DNA from 3 places in the Paenibacillus sp. FSL E2-0201 genome. Region 1 is predicted to be linked to each of the others. Evidence: riboswitches for the same ligand, from Rfam matches in the RefSeq annotation. Region 1 holds a riboswitch; each other region holds the start of a gene.
What was found. A riboswitch is a leader RNA that binds a small molecule or an ion and turns the genes downstream of it on or off. The one in region 1 is predicted to bind cyclic di-GMP.
Positions count from the first base shown of each region.

Region 2: linked by a shared signal. The riboswitch ahead of NSU15_RS10785 (DUF6612 family protein) and the one ahead of NSU15_RS03090 (transglutaminase-like domain-containing protein) in region 1 are both predicted to bind cyclic di-GMP.
Region 3: linked by a shared signal. The riboswitch ahead of NSU15_RS02335 (collagen-binding domain-containing protein) and the one ahead of NSU15_RS03090 (transglutaminase-like domain-containing protein) in region 1 are both predicted to bind cyclic di-GMP.

Region 1 covers NZ_CP150154.1:678,920-682,199, forward strand. Annotated here, with positions in the region: gene NSU15_RS03075 (glycosyltransferase family 2 protein) at 1-244, shown strand, start outside; gene NSU15_RS03080 (GtrA family protein) at 234-638, shown strand; gene NSU15_RS03085 (class D sortase) at 673-1,323, shown strand; cyclic di-GMP riboswitch class I at 1,448-1,528, shown strand; cyclic di-GMP riboswitch class I at 1,637-1,717, shown strand; gene NSU15_RS03090 (transglutaminase-like domain-containing protein) at 1,731-2,540, shown strand; gene NSU15_RS03095 (IS3 family transposase) at 2,630-3,280, opposite strand, start outside.
Region 2 covers NZ_CP150154.1:2,470,686-2,473,965, reverse strand. Annotated here, with positions in the region: gene NSU15_RS10790 (serine hydrolase domain-containing protein) at 1-784, opposite strand, end outside; gene NSU15_RS10785 (DUF6612 family protein) at 1,082-1,930, opposite strand; cyclic di-GMP riboswitch class I at 2,040-2,131, opposite strand; gene NSU15_RS10780 (copper amine oxidase N-terminal domain-containing protein) at 2,245-3,280, opposite strand, start outside.
Region 3 covers NZ_CP150154.1:513,254-516,533, reverse strand. Annotated here, with positions in the region: gene NSU15_RS02335 (collagen-binding domain-containing protein) at 1-1,779, opposite strand, end outside; cyclic di-GMP riboswitch class I at 1,890-1,980, opposite strand; gene NSU15_RS02330 (hypothetical protein) at 2,472-2,864, shown strand; gene NSU15_RS02325 (ASCH domain-containing protein) at 3,064-3,280, opposite strand, start outside.

The DNA of each region.
Region 1 (3,280 bases):
ATTCTTCGTCTTATTTCAAAGAATCTTCTTCACATCATGGACGGTTCCAGGTTGGGCTTCCATTGTAGGCGTCAATTTGCTCTTTAATGGTATCGTTCTAATGCTGTTAGGTGTAATCGGAGAGTATATTGGACGGATTTATGACGAGTCTAAGGATAGACCGCTATATATTGTAAGTGAGACCAAAGGATATCCTAACGAGGAACAAGTGGATCGCCGGAAGGACTACAATAATGTCAGATAAGAACTTACGCGCTGCATTTATACAGTTTCTTAAATTTAATGCCGTAGGTTTGGTGAATACCCTAATTGATTTCGTAATCTTCACATTACTGAACTCACTTGGAATGGTATATGCGTTGGCACAGGTGATTTCTTATAGTGCAGGGACAGCGAACAGCTTTATTTTGAATAAAAAAGTTACCTTCAAGGATCACAATCGTGGCAGTAAAGAGGGCTTTGATAAGGCTCAGTTGCTGAAGTTTATCATACTGAATCTGGTAGTGCTCGGAATATCGCTGTTGCTAATGCATCTGTTGACTGACAAACTAGGCGTTCAAGTGTTGATCTCTAAGGTATTAGTAACGTTTGTGACGGTGATCATTAACTTCTTCGGAAGTCGTAAATGGGTATTCTAAAGTGCAGTAGAACCAATCCACGGAGGTGAAAATCATGCGTAAATTCTCGTATGTGCTCATACTGGCTGGGATCCTTATCATGCTTTATCCAAAAGCTAACGAATGGTATAACGACTGGCAGCAGGAGAAGCTATTAGAAACGGCTGAACTGAGCACCATCGAAAGCACTCCACCACCTGATCTGAAGAGTAGATATGCCGAGGTCACTCAGCTACTAGCAGAGGAATCCGTTCTAGATGCACAGGCACAGCCTCAAGAAACAGAAAAGCCAGAACCGGAGATTGAAGTGGGCGGCAAAGTTATCGCATTAATAGAGATTGCTAAGATTGATCTGAAGCTGCCAGTATTAGAAGGAGCAACAAAAGCAAATATGAAGCATGCTGCGGCCCATATGAAAGAAACGGCCCCGCTTGGAGAAATCGGGAACGCCGCAATAGCTGCTCATAGAGCTAGAACTACGGGCAGATTGTTTAACAGATTGAATGAAGTTGTGGTTGGGGATGTAATCACGGTAAAAACGAGCGATCAGGTATATAATTACGAGGTTTATGATATTTCTGTTGTACTTCCCAGTGATGTGTCTGTTCTTGACGGGAATAACAAGGATAAGATTCTTACTCTAATTACGTGTGATCCACTAGTAGATCCTACACATCGTTTGATTGTTCATGCTAAGCTTACCTAATAGTTGATGAGAAATGACAAGAGAACTGAAATACAGAGAGATAACTATAAAATAATAGTAAAACTAGCAATTTTGTTCTTGTTTACGAGGATAAATATGGTAGTATAAGACTATAAAAGCTAAACACGATAAACGGCAAACCTATCGAAAGGTAGGGACGCAAAGCTAAAGGGCCTTCCCGTAAGGATGGCAGCCAGTTACCGAATGAAGAGGCTTTTTTTGTTTTTATGAAATATATAAGAATCTAAGATTCATATTTCTACTTGGACTTATTCTGTTAATTTGTCTAGTGAAATTAGAACAGATAGAGCTTATACGATAACGGCAAACCTATCGAAAGGTAGGGACGCAAAGCTAAAGGGCCTTCCCGAAAGGATGGCAGCCAGCTACCGAAAGGAGTTTTATCCGTGAAAAAGGTTTATTTTATGATGGTGGCGCTGTTCGTGCTGATTACTTCGGTTCCAGTAAGCACAGCTCAAGCTGCAAGCGCAGATTCAAACTGGTTGAATACATCCAAATTGGCTCAAGGTGTAATCGGTATTAACTACGATATTCCAAAAGATAAAAGAGTTAAGCTGATGATCACAAAAGATAACAGTAGCTATACATACAATTTATATGCTTCTGGACAAGCTGAGGACTTCCCTTTGCAACAAGGGAATGGGACTTATAAAGTTTCTGTTCTTGAGAATACAACAGGTAATAAATATAAGGCTCTCTATTCTGAAGTAGTAGATTTAACTATGAACGACTCAAATTCCGTATATTTGGGCTCCGTACAGAATGTGAAATGGAGTTCTTCTGATAAAGCAATCGTTAAGGCTAAAGAGCTTACAAAAGGTAAAACAACAGATGAAGAAAAAGTTAAGGCAATTTATAACTATGTAGTTGCTAATGTACAATATGATTATTCTCTTGCTAATAACGTAACAACAGATTACATTCCGAACATTAACAACACTTTGAATACTAAAAAAGGAATCTGCTATGACTATGCTTCTCTTTTTGCCGCAATGCTGCGTAGTGTAGATGTGCCTGCTAAATTGGTGATGGGGAATACTAGCTACGTTACGCAATACCATGCATGGAATGAAGTATTGATGGATGGGAAATGGGTTACTATTGATACCACGGTAGATGCATCGGCAGCGAAGAGTAAGAAGAATACGGATTTTATTAAGGCTTCAAGTAAGTATACTGCAGCAAAATACTATTAATTTGAAACGCTAGAATCATAACTCTATTAAATAAACAACCAGCTTAATAATTGGTCAAGCCCCCATTTTATAGACACTGAAAAAAGACCCTAGGCAATAAGCTGTTTCCGGTACTCTACCGGAGGCAGCTTATTTAACCTTCGTTGTGGCCGATGTTGGTTATAAAATCGAATGTAATCTTCAATTTTCCTTTGTGCCTCATCCATATTTCGGATATCATAAGGATAGAGTCCTTCCGTTTTGAGATGCGAGAAGAAGCTCTCCATAGAGGCGTTGTCATAACAATTGCCTCGGCGAGACATGCTGATTCGGGCCCCAACCTTTGGCAGCATGTCGTGGTATGCATGAGACGTGTATTGGAATCCCTGATCGCTGTGAACGATCAGTCCAGTCACGTCTTTTTGCTGACTCCACGCCTGCTCAAAGGTCCGGAGAACCAGTTCGTTGTCGTTCCTAGCGCTCATTTGATAAGCGATAATTTCGTTATTGAATAAATCTTTAATCGCAGAAAGATAGAGCCACTTTTCGCCTACACGATATTGCGTAATGTCTGTCACCCATTTTTGGTTGGGAGCATCCGCTTTGAAATCCCGTTTCAAAATATTTTTCGCCACACGGTCTCCTTCAGAAGTAGCATAATTACAACGATGTTTTCGGCGGATCCTCGAACGAATGCCTAAATCCTGCATAATTCTGAGTACCTTCTTATGATTCATCCAAACCCCGTGGTCTTGTAGCAA
Region 2 (3,280 bases), 1.8 Mb from region 1:
TTCCGGGAAGCTTGATTTCTTCTTCAGACCTTTGTTCCTCATCCGTAAATTCCCCGTTTTGCAGCTTCTGAAGATATTCCTTGGCCCCTTCCGAACGAATGGCGATCCTACTCGCTTTCTCTGGCGGTATAACAAAGAAGGTATCTTTCATGCCTAACGGTTTTACAATGTTGTCCATTATGTATTCTTCTGCAAAAACACCCGTTATTTTCTCGATAATTGCACCCAAGATCACATATCCGAACGATGAATACATCCATTGAGTCCCTACTGGAAAATGAAGCCCATAGGAAAGTCCAGCTTGAATCCAGTTTTCTTTTCCAACCTCAGATTCATAAATATACCACCAAGCACTTTTATAGTAAGTATCACTTATAGTGCCATGATCTGGTGCAATGCCGGAGGTATGAGTCAGTAAATGGGCAATTGTAATCGGCTTAAAAGGATCCGCATCAAACTCCGGTAGAATAGAACTAACAGGCTGCCCCATAAAAATCTTACCATTATCCGCAAGCTGCCAGATCGCCGTCGCCGTAAACAGCTTTGTAATTGAAGCAATGCGAAAAATTGTATCCGTTTTCATTTCTTGGGTGCTGTCTTCTTCGTAACTGAAACGTCCCCCGGCACCATTAGCAAATATTTTCCCATAACGACTTAGAGAATAAATATAACCATCAGCTACTTTCTTATCACAGAGATCCCCATAAAAATGATTAAGTGCCTCTAAGCGGTCCTCCCTGTAATTCACTTCGTGCAGCTTACTAAGCTCTGTGGATGATAACATCGTTCACACTCCCCTAATATTAAATAAAAACACAATAAATTCTCATAAATGTAAATATACACCTAACTCATAATACCTTGTCAATGTAATAGTTACAACATGATATTTCACGTACTTATAAATTAATTCAGTTTATTAATTACATAAATAGCATGCGCTAAAAACCTAATAAATGGAAGGTCAATTATATATTTAACTATTCTTTACTGATCTCACTTCCGGTAGCCACTGTCAAGAATCGAGCAAAAAGCGCTGCTCTATTGAACAGCGCTTTTTACTCGATATGAAATGCCTTTATTATTCTAGTTCGGCCGGCTTTACAATGGCTGTACCTTTGTTATTCTTGGAATATTTAGCTTCAATTTTCGTGGTGTATGTATCTTTTTCTCCGTCACTGGTCAGCACATAACTCAGATCGACTGTCAGCTTTTCCGTTTGCCAGGTCTTAGTATTGACGAACAATTTCCAAGTTACGCTTTTCGGTTGAACGGTCTCACCATCCCAGAGATTCTCCTGGTCATACAGTGCGATTATTCCCTTAGCTGCTGTCGGATCAGTTATCGTGAACTGTAGGACCGTCTGTGCGCCAACATTGTTGACTTTCATCGATTTTTTATAACTTTTGACCGAATCAAGCATGGAAACAGGATCATATTGACCTTTCGAGTAAAAAGCATTCCACTCCGCCTTCTCCAGTCCAAGCCAATACTGTGCATTGGGATCGATAGGCTCCCCGTCATCGTCGTAACCCTCGTCTTCAGATTCATCGATAAGCTCACTTCCGTCTACAAGATAGTAATACTCCTTGTCATTGGCATACAGGCTGTAAGATGTTTTTAAAAGACTGCTATCGACGGTGCCTGCTGCGGCAAAATTCGGCAGACGGTTGATATCCAGCTTCAGTGTGTTGGTGTTGCTGATACGCACCCCTCCGCTTTGAATATCCTGTTTTTTGGTCACATCTAAGTGGAAATTCTTTAGTGCTTTGGAGGCTGCCGTTACTTTGCTGATCATTTGATCCGCAGTGACTGCTGCTGTCGTAGCTGCAGACACAACTTGAGGATTAGACATCCATCCGACCGTTCCGGACAGCAATAAAGCACCCGCTGCCAACCCTGTACCTATTGTTTTAAAAAAACTCTTCATGTACTTCCCCTTTCGGCCCCTTGCGATAATGTAACGCCGTATAGGTTGGAATAATAAAAACAGCCCGAAATAGACTACACGTCCTTCAGAACTATCCATAAGACATCCCTATGGCGGCCTGGCGATCATTTCCTTCTGTAGAAAGGCTTTAGACCCATGGCTTTGTGTCATCATCTTTCGATGATTTTACCTTTAACGCGGACATTCAATTAGTTTAAAGGATGTTTGTCCCTTTGCCAATTTTAGCATGGTCATATTTACCTGTAAACGACTTATCTTCCATTTATCTTCACAATAAAGGTAATAGATTAATTTTAATTCAAATTGCTGTTTTCTCTTTCATCAAAATCCTGGTCTAGGCTGGTGTCAGTATTATAAGTCCAATGACCCTTAACATATTTCAAGTAAATAAGAGCTTCGTATTTATCATTGTCCCCCCCTTCATTGTATGTAACATCGCTCCAATCGAGTTTCCCTTGGACGACAGCTTCCTTTTCTCCTAGGTAAACGACTCGTTCGTCGGTTAGCAAGTACCTCGATTCAGAATTGGCAAAGTGCCCCTTCATCATACTTTCCCATGTCACCGAACTGAACACAACAGCATTCCATTCTTTAATAATCGAGGGGTCTGTATATTGGGTAGTAAGATCAAGATTTTCGGAGTTATACGCATTGTAATAGGTTCTTAGATCTGCCAATACGGCATTCTGCTCGGTTTGATGATTCTCCATAATAGCCGCAGCTTTCTTATCAATATCCGCAGGAAGCTCCATACGATTAAAAATCAAGCTATCATTCGCGATCTTCCACTGTCCTCGTTCATATCGAATATCGAAAAGATACACAGCTTCTCGATTCAATTCTTCTGTGTTCTTAATGTAAGTTACTTGAAGATTCGCTTCACTAGCAGAAGTGTATTCAATCCGATCTATTGTCACTTTGAAGTCTTTAACTGCGATTTCACTGATTGGTTGATTAGCTTCATAATCATATTCTAGATTCATATAACCTAATTTAAGATTATCAGATGTTAATAAACGGGGACTAAACGTTTCGTAGTATTTCGTAAGTAGTTCTTGAATAGCAGCGTCCTGACCCTCTCCGTACGGTTTCAAGCTCACGGATAGCTTAGATTGATCATAACTAACCGAATATTTCGCTAAGTTACTAACCAAACGAAGAGGAAGATACACTTGTCCATTAAGGACAGGAATCTCTTTATCCAAATAATAAGTCACTCCGTCGTAGTAGATGATAGCCTCACCAGCCCAGAATTCGATTTCAGCACCTCTTATGACCCCTGAGATTTTACGAGTATCGGGATCAAATGATACCTTATAACCCATGGCG
Region 3 (3,280 bases), 170 kb from region 1:
TGTTACCTCAGACGACGGAGTCGGCGTTGGTGTTGCTTCAGACGACGGAGTCGGTGTTGGTGTTGCCTCAGACGACGGAGTCGGCGTTGGTGTTGCTTCAGACGACGGAGTCGGCGTTGGTGTTGCCTCAGACGACGGAGTCGGCGTTGGTGTTGCCTCAGACGACGGAGTCGGCGTTGGTGTTGGCGTCACGTCCGGCGTTGGTGTTGGCGTTACGTCCGGCGTTGGTGTTGGCGTCACGTCCGGCGTTGGCGTTGGCGTCACAGTCGGCGTTGGTGTTGGCGTCACGTCCGGCGTTGGTGTTGGCGTCACAGTCGGCGTTGGTGTTGGCGTCACGTCCGGCGTTGGTGTTGGTGTCACGTCCGGCGTTGGTGTTGGCGTCACAGTCGGCTTTGGTGTTGGCGTCACAGTCGGCGTTGGTGTTGGCGTCACGTCCGGCGTTGGTGTTGGTGTCACAGTCGGCGTTGGTGTGTGTGTTGGTTTTGGTGTGTGCGTTGGTTTCGGCGTTGGTGTTGGCTTCGGCGTTGGTGTTGGCTTCGGCGTTGGTGTTGGTTTCGGCGTTGGTGTTGGTTTCGGCGTTGGTGTTGGTTTCGGCGTTGGTGTTGGTTTCGGCGTTGGTGTTGGTTTCGGCGTTGGTGTCACGGTCGGTGTTGGCGTCACGGTCGGCGTTGGTGTCACGCACGGCGTCGGTGTTGGTGTCACGGTCGGCGTTGGTGTTGGCGTCACAGTCGGCGTCGGTGTTGGCGTCACAGTCGGCGTCGGTGTTGGTGTCACAGTCGGTGTTGGTGTCACGGTCGGCGTCGGTGTTGGTGTCACGGTCGGCGTCGGTGTTGGTGTCACGGTCGGCGTCGGTGTTGGCGTCACAGTCGGCGTCGGTGTTGGCGTCGCAGTCGGCGTTGGTGTTGGTGTCACGGTCGGCGTTGGTGTCGGAGGTGGTTCCTCCCCTCCATATGGATACCAATGCATCTGTACCCCACCAGCAAATCCCTTTGCAATCAGTGTCCCATGCAGTTCACCAGAATTATAAGTTACTTTCGCATGCGGAGCTAGGATAGTTCCTTCTATCGTTAAACTTCCTATGTTTACAGTGCTAGCTTCATAAAAATTAAATAATACCTTGTTAGGGCTGCCTCCCCATATTTGAAAACTTGGAATTTCAACTGAACTTCCACTAACGTTAACGATAACTGTGGCGTTATTTGCAATATTAAACTGTAAGCCATTAGCATTAGCGAAATCGGCAGCACTTAGATTAAGAACGTTAAATGATTCCGGAGCATCAATTGTTATTTTCCCATATTCCTTTTTGAAAGTTCCAACTGTAGTAAGTGAAGAGAATTCATTAGAACGTCCGATAAGAAATTGCTCTTCAGCATCAAAATCAATAGGCGTTCCTTTTCTCGCTGGTTCTTTAAGATCTACACCGTTGCTGGAAAAAACACCACCATAAACGGATGCTCCATGAATAGTACCATTAGTAAAAGTAATGTCATTACCAGCAATAAGGACATCTCCACCTGGATTATCCTTGGATACGCCGTAATTCTGCAATGTAATGTTACCTTTGGCGGCAAGGCGCCCATGAACCTGATCATTAGATTGTTTGAAATCCCCAAAAATAAAAGTATTAAAATTCCCTGCAATACCTAACACAGGTGTAGGAGTATAGGGAGGTACCTCCCCTGCTGCATTTACCAAATGCCCTCCGGAAAGTCCATTGCCTACCATTAAAGCCCCCGCTAATACTAGTGAGAGTAGCGGTTTTATTCTTCTTTTCAAAAAGCACACCTCCTAAATCTATCATTTATATCTAATCAGAATAATTACCAGAAACTCTAAAAGACCTAACAACAAAAAAGACCGCCAAAAAAGAAGTAGAATTCCCTTCTCATGGCAGTCGGACGGTCATAGTGTCCTTAAGACACTTTAGACTCCTGGACTTTGCGTCCCACCCTTTCGGGCGGTTTGCTATTATCATGATTATATATGTATACCCTTTGCAAAATAGAACCGGCAGTTTAAGCATCCTATTAAATAATCGTCTATGACTTTTAATACTTTTGAACTAATAATAGTTTAGCGCTCCGCCCCCACAAATGTCAATCAATTCCTTTTAATAATCATACACATTAACCAGCACAAAAAAAGCACCTAAAGGCGCTTCACGCAAAAGTTTTTATTCAATTTTAAAGTAACTGTATATAGCCTAATATCGATATCCATAATGGAATACTAAAAATCAAACCAAATACCAATCCACGGCGGAGACTTCCTTCCTCTCTCATCCTAATTCTCCTTTTCATAAGCCTAAATCATTAATTTTTATTATTACAATTTTAATATATTTTATTCTTTCTATTTTAGTTGTGAATTTAATCACATTGGACTGGCTGTTTAGAAATACCATTGATTATTTTTGGGATATCGGGGTAGAATACGAATATACGTTCCCATTAGAGGTGATGAGATTCATGCATAGAGCTGAAAGCAGAGACAACATGCTGGTGAAATCTTATTTATTGCTTCCGATGATTTTATCAGCTTTCGAACGGGACTCCGCCATTTTATCTACACATTTACGAACGCCCGCCCCCTATCTGGAGGTTCTTGGAACCGCCGCGGCAGTAGCTACAGCAGATCTAAGAGATGTTCGTTCGGAAATGAGAAAACGGGGAATCAAGGTATATGAGCAGAACAGGCTCAACACAGGGATAGAAGCCAAATTTATATGTCGCGGATACCATGAACGAATGCTGCTGTTAAACGACATCGTTGCTGCACAAGCTGCTATTCATATGCGCAGATATCTCGGGCTGGATATTTCATCTTTTAAGAGCTATGAAGGGCAGTATCAGATTAAGTAAAGCCGCGTAAAAAGTTACGCCCCTCCCCCCATTTCCATTAGCGAACAAAAAAATAGGCCTTACCATGGGAGTTGGCAAGACCTAAGAGATTTATACCACAAAACACTGGGGGGGTGTTTGGTGTCTTCAATATATACCCCGAACCTGAAAATAAGATGATGCTCACATGAAAATCACATTAAAAAGATCAATTTTTGGTTTAGGCTAGATCTGGATGCTCCCATAAGCTTAATCTGCCCTTAGCCGGTACAGGATGACTTAACTGATGAACATCTTCAAGCTTCCAAGCAAAACGCCCTTCACTATAGTCGCCAAAATCATATTCATTTCCCTTTATCCATTCCCTTAGGTCCGCCTCCGGTGTAACCTCATAACACCCCGTGAGTTGACCTAACGCAATAATAACCCCTGTCGGT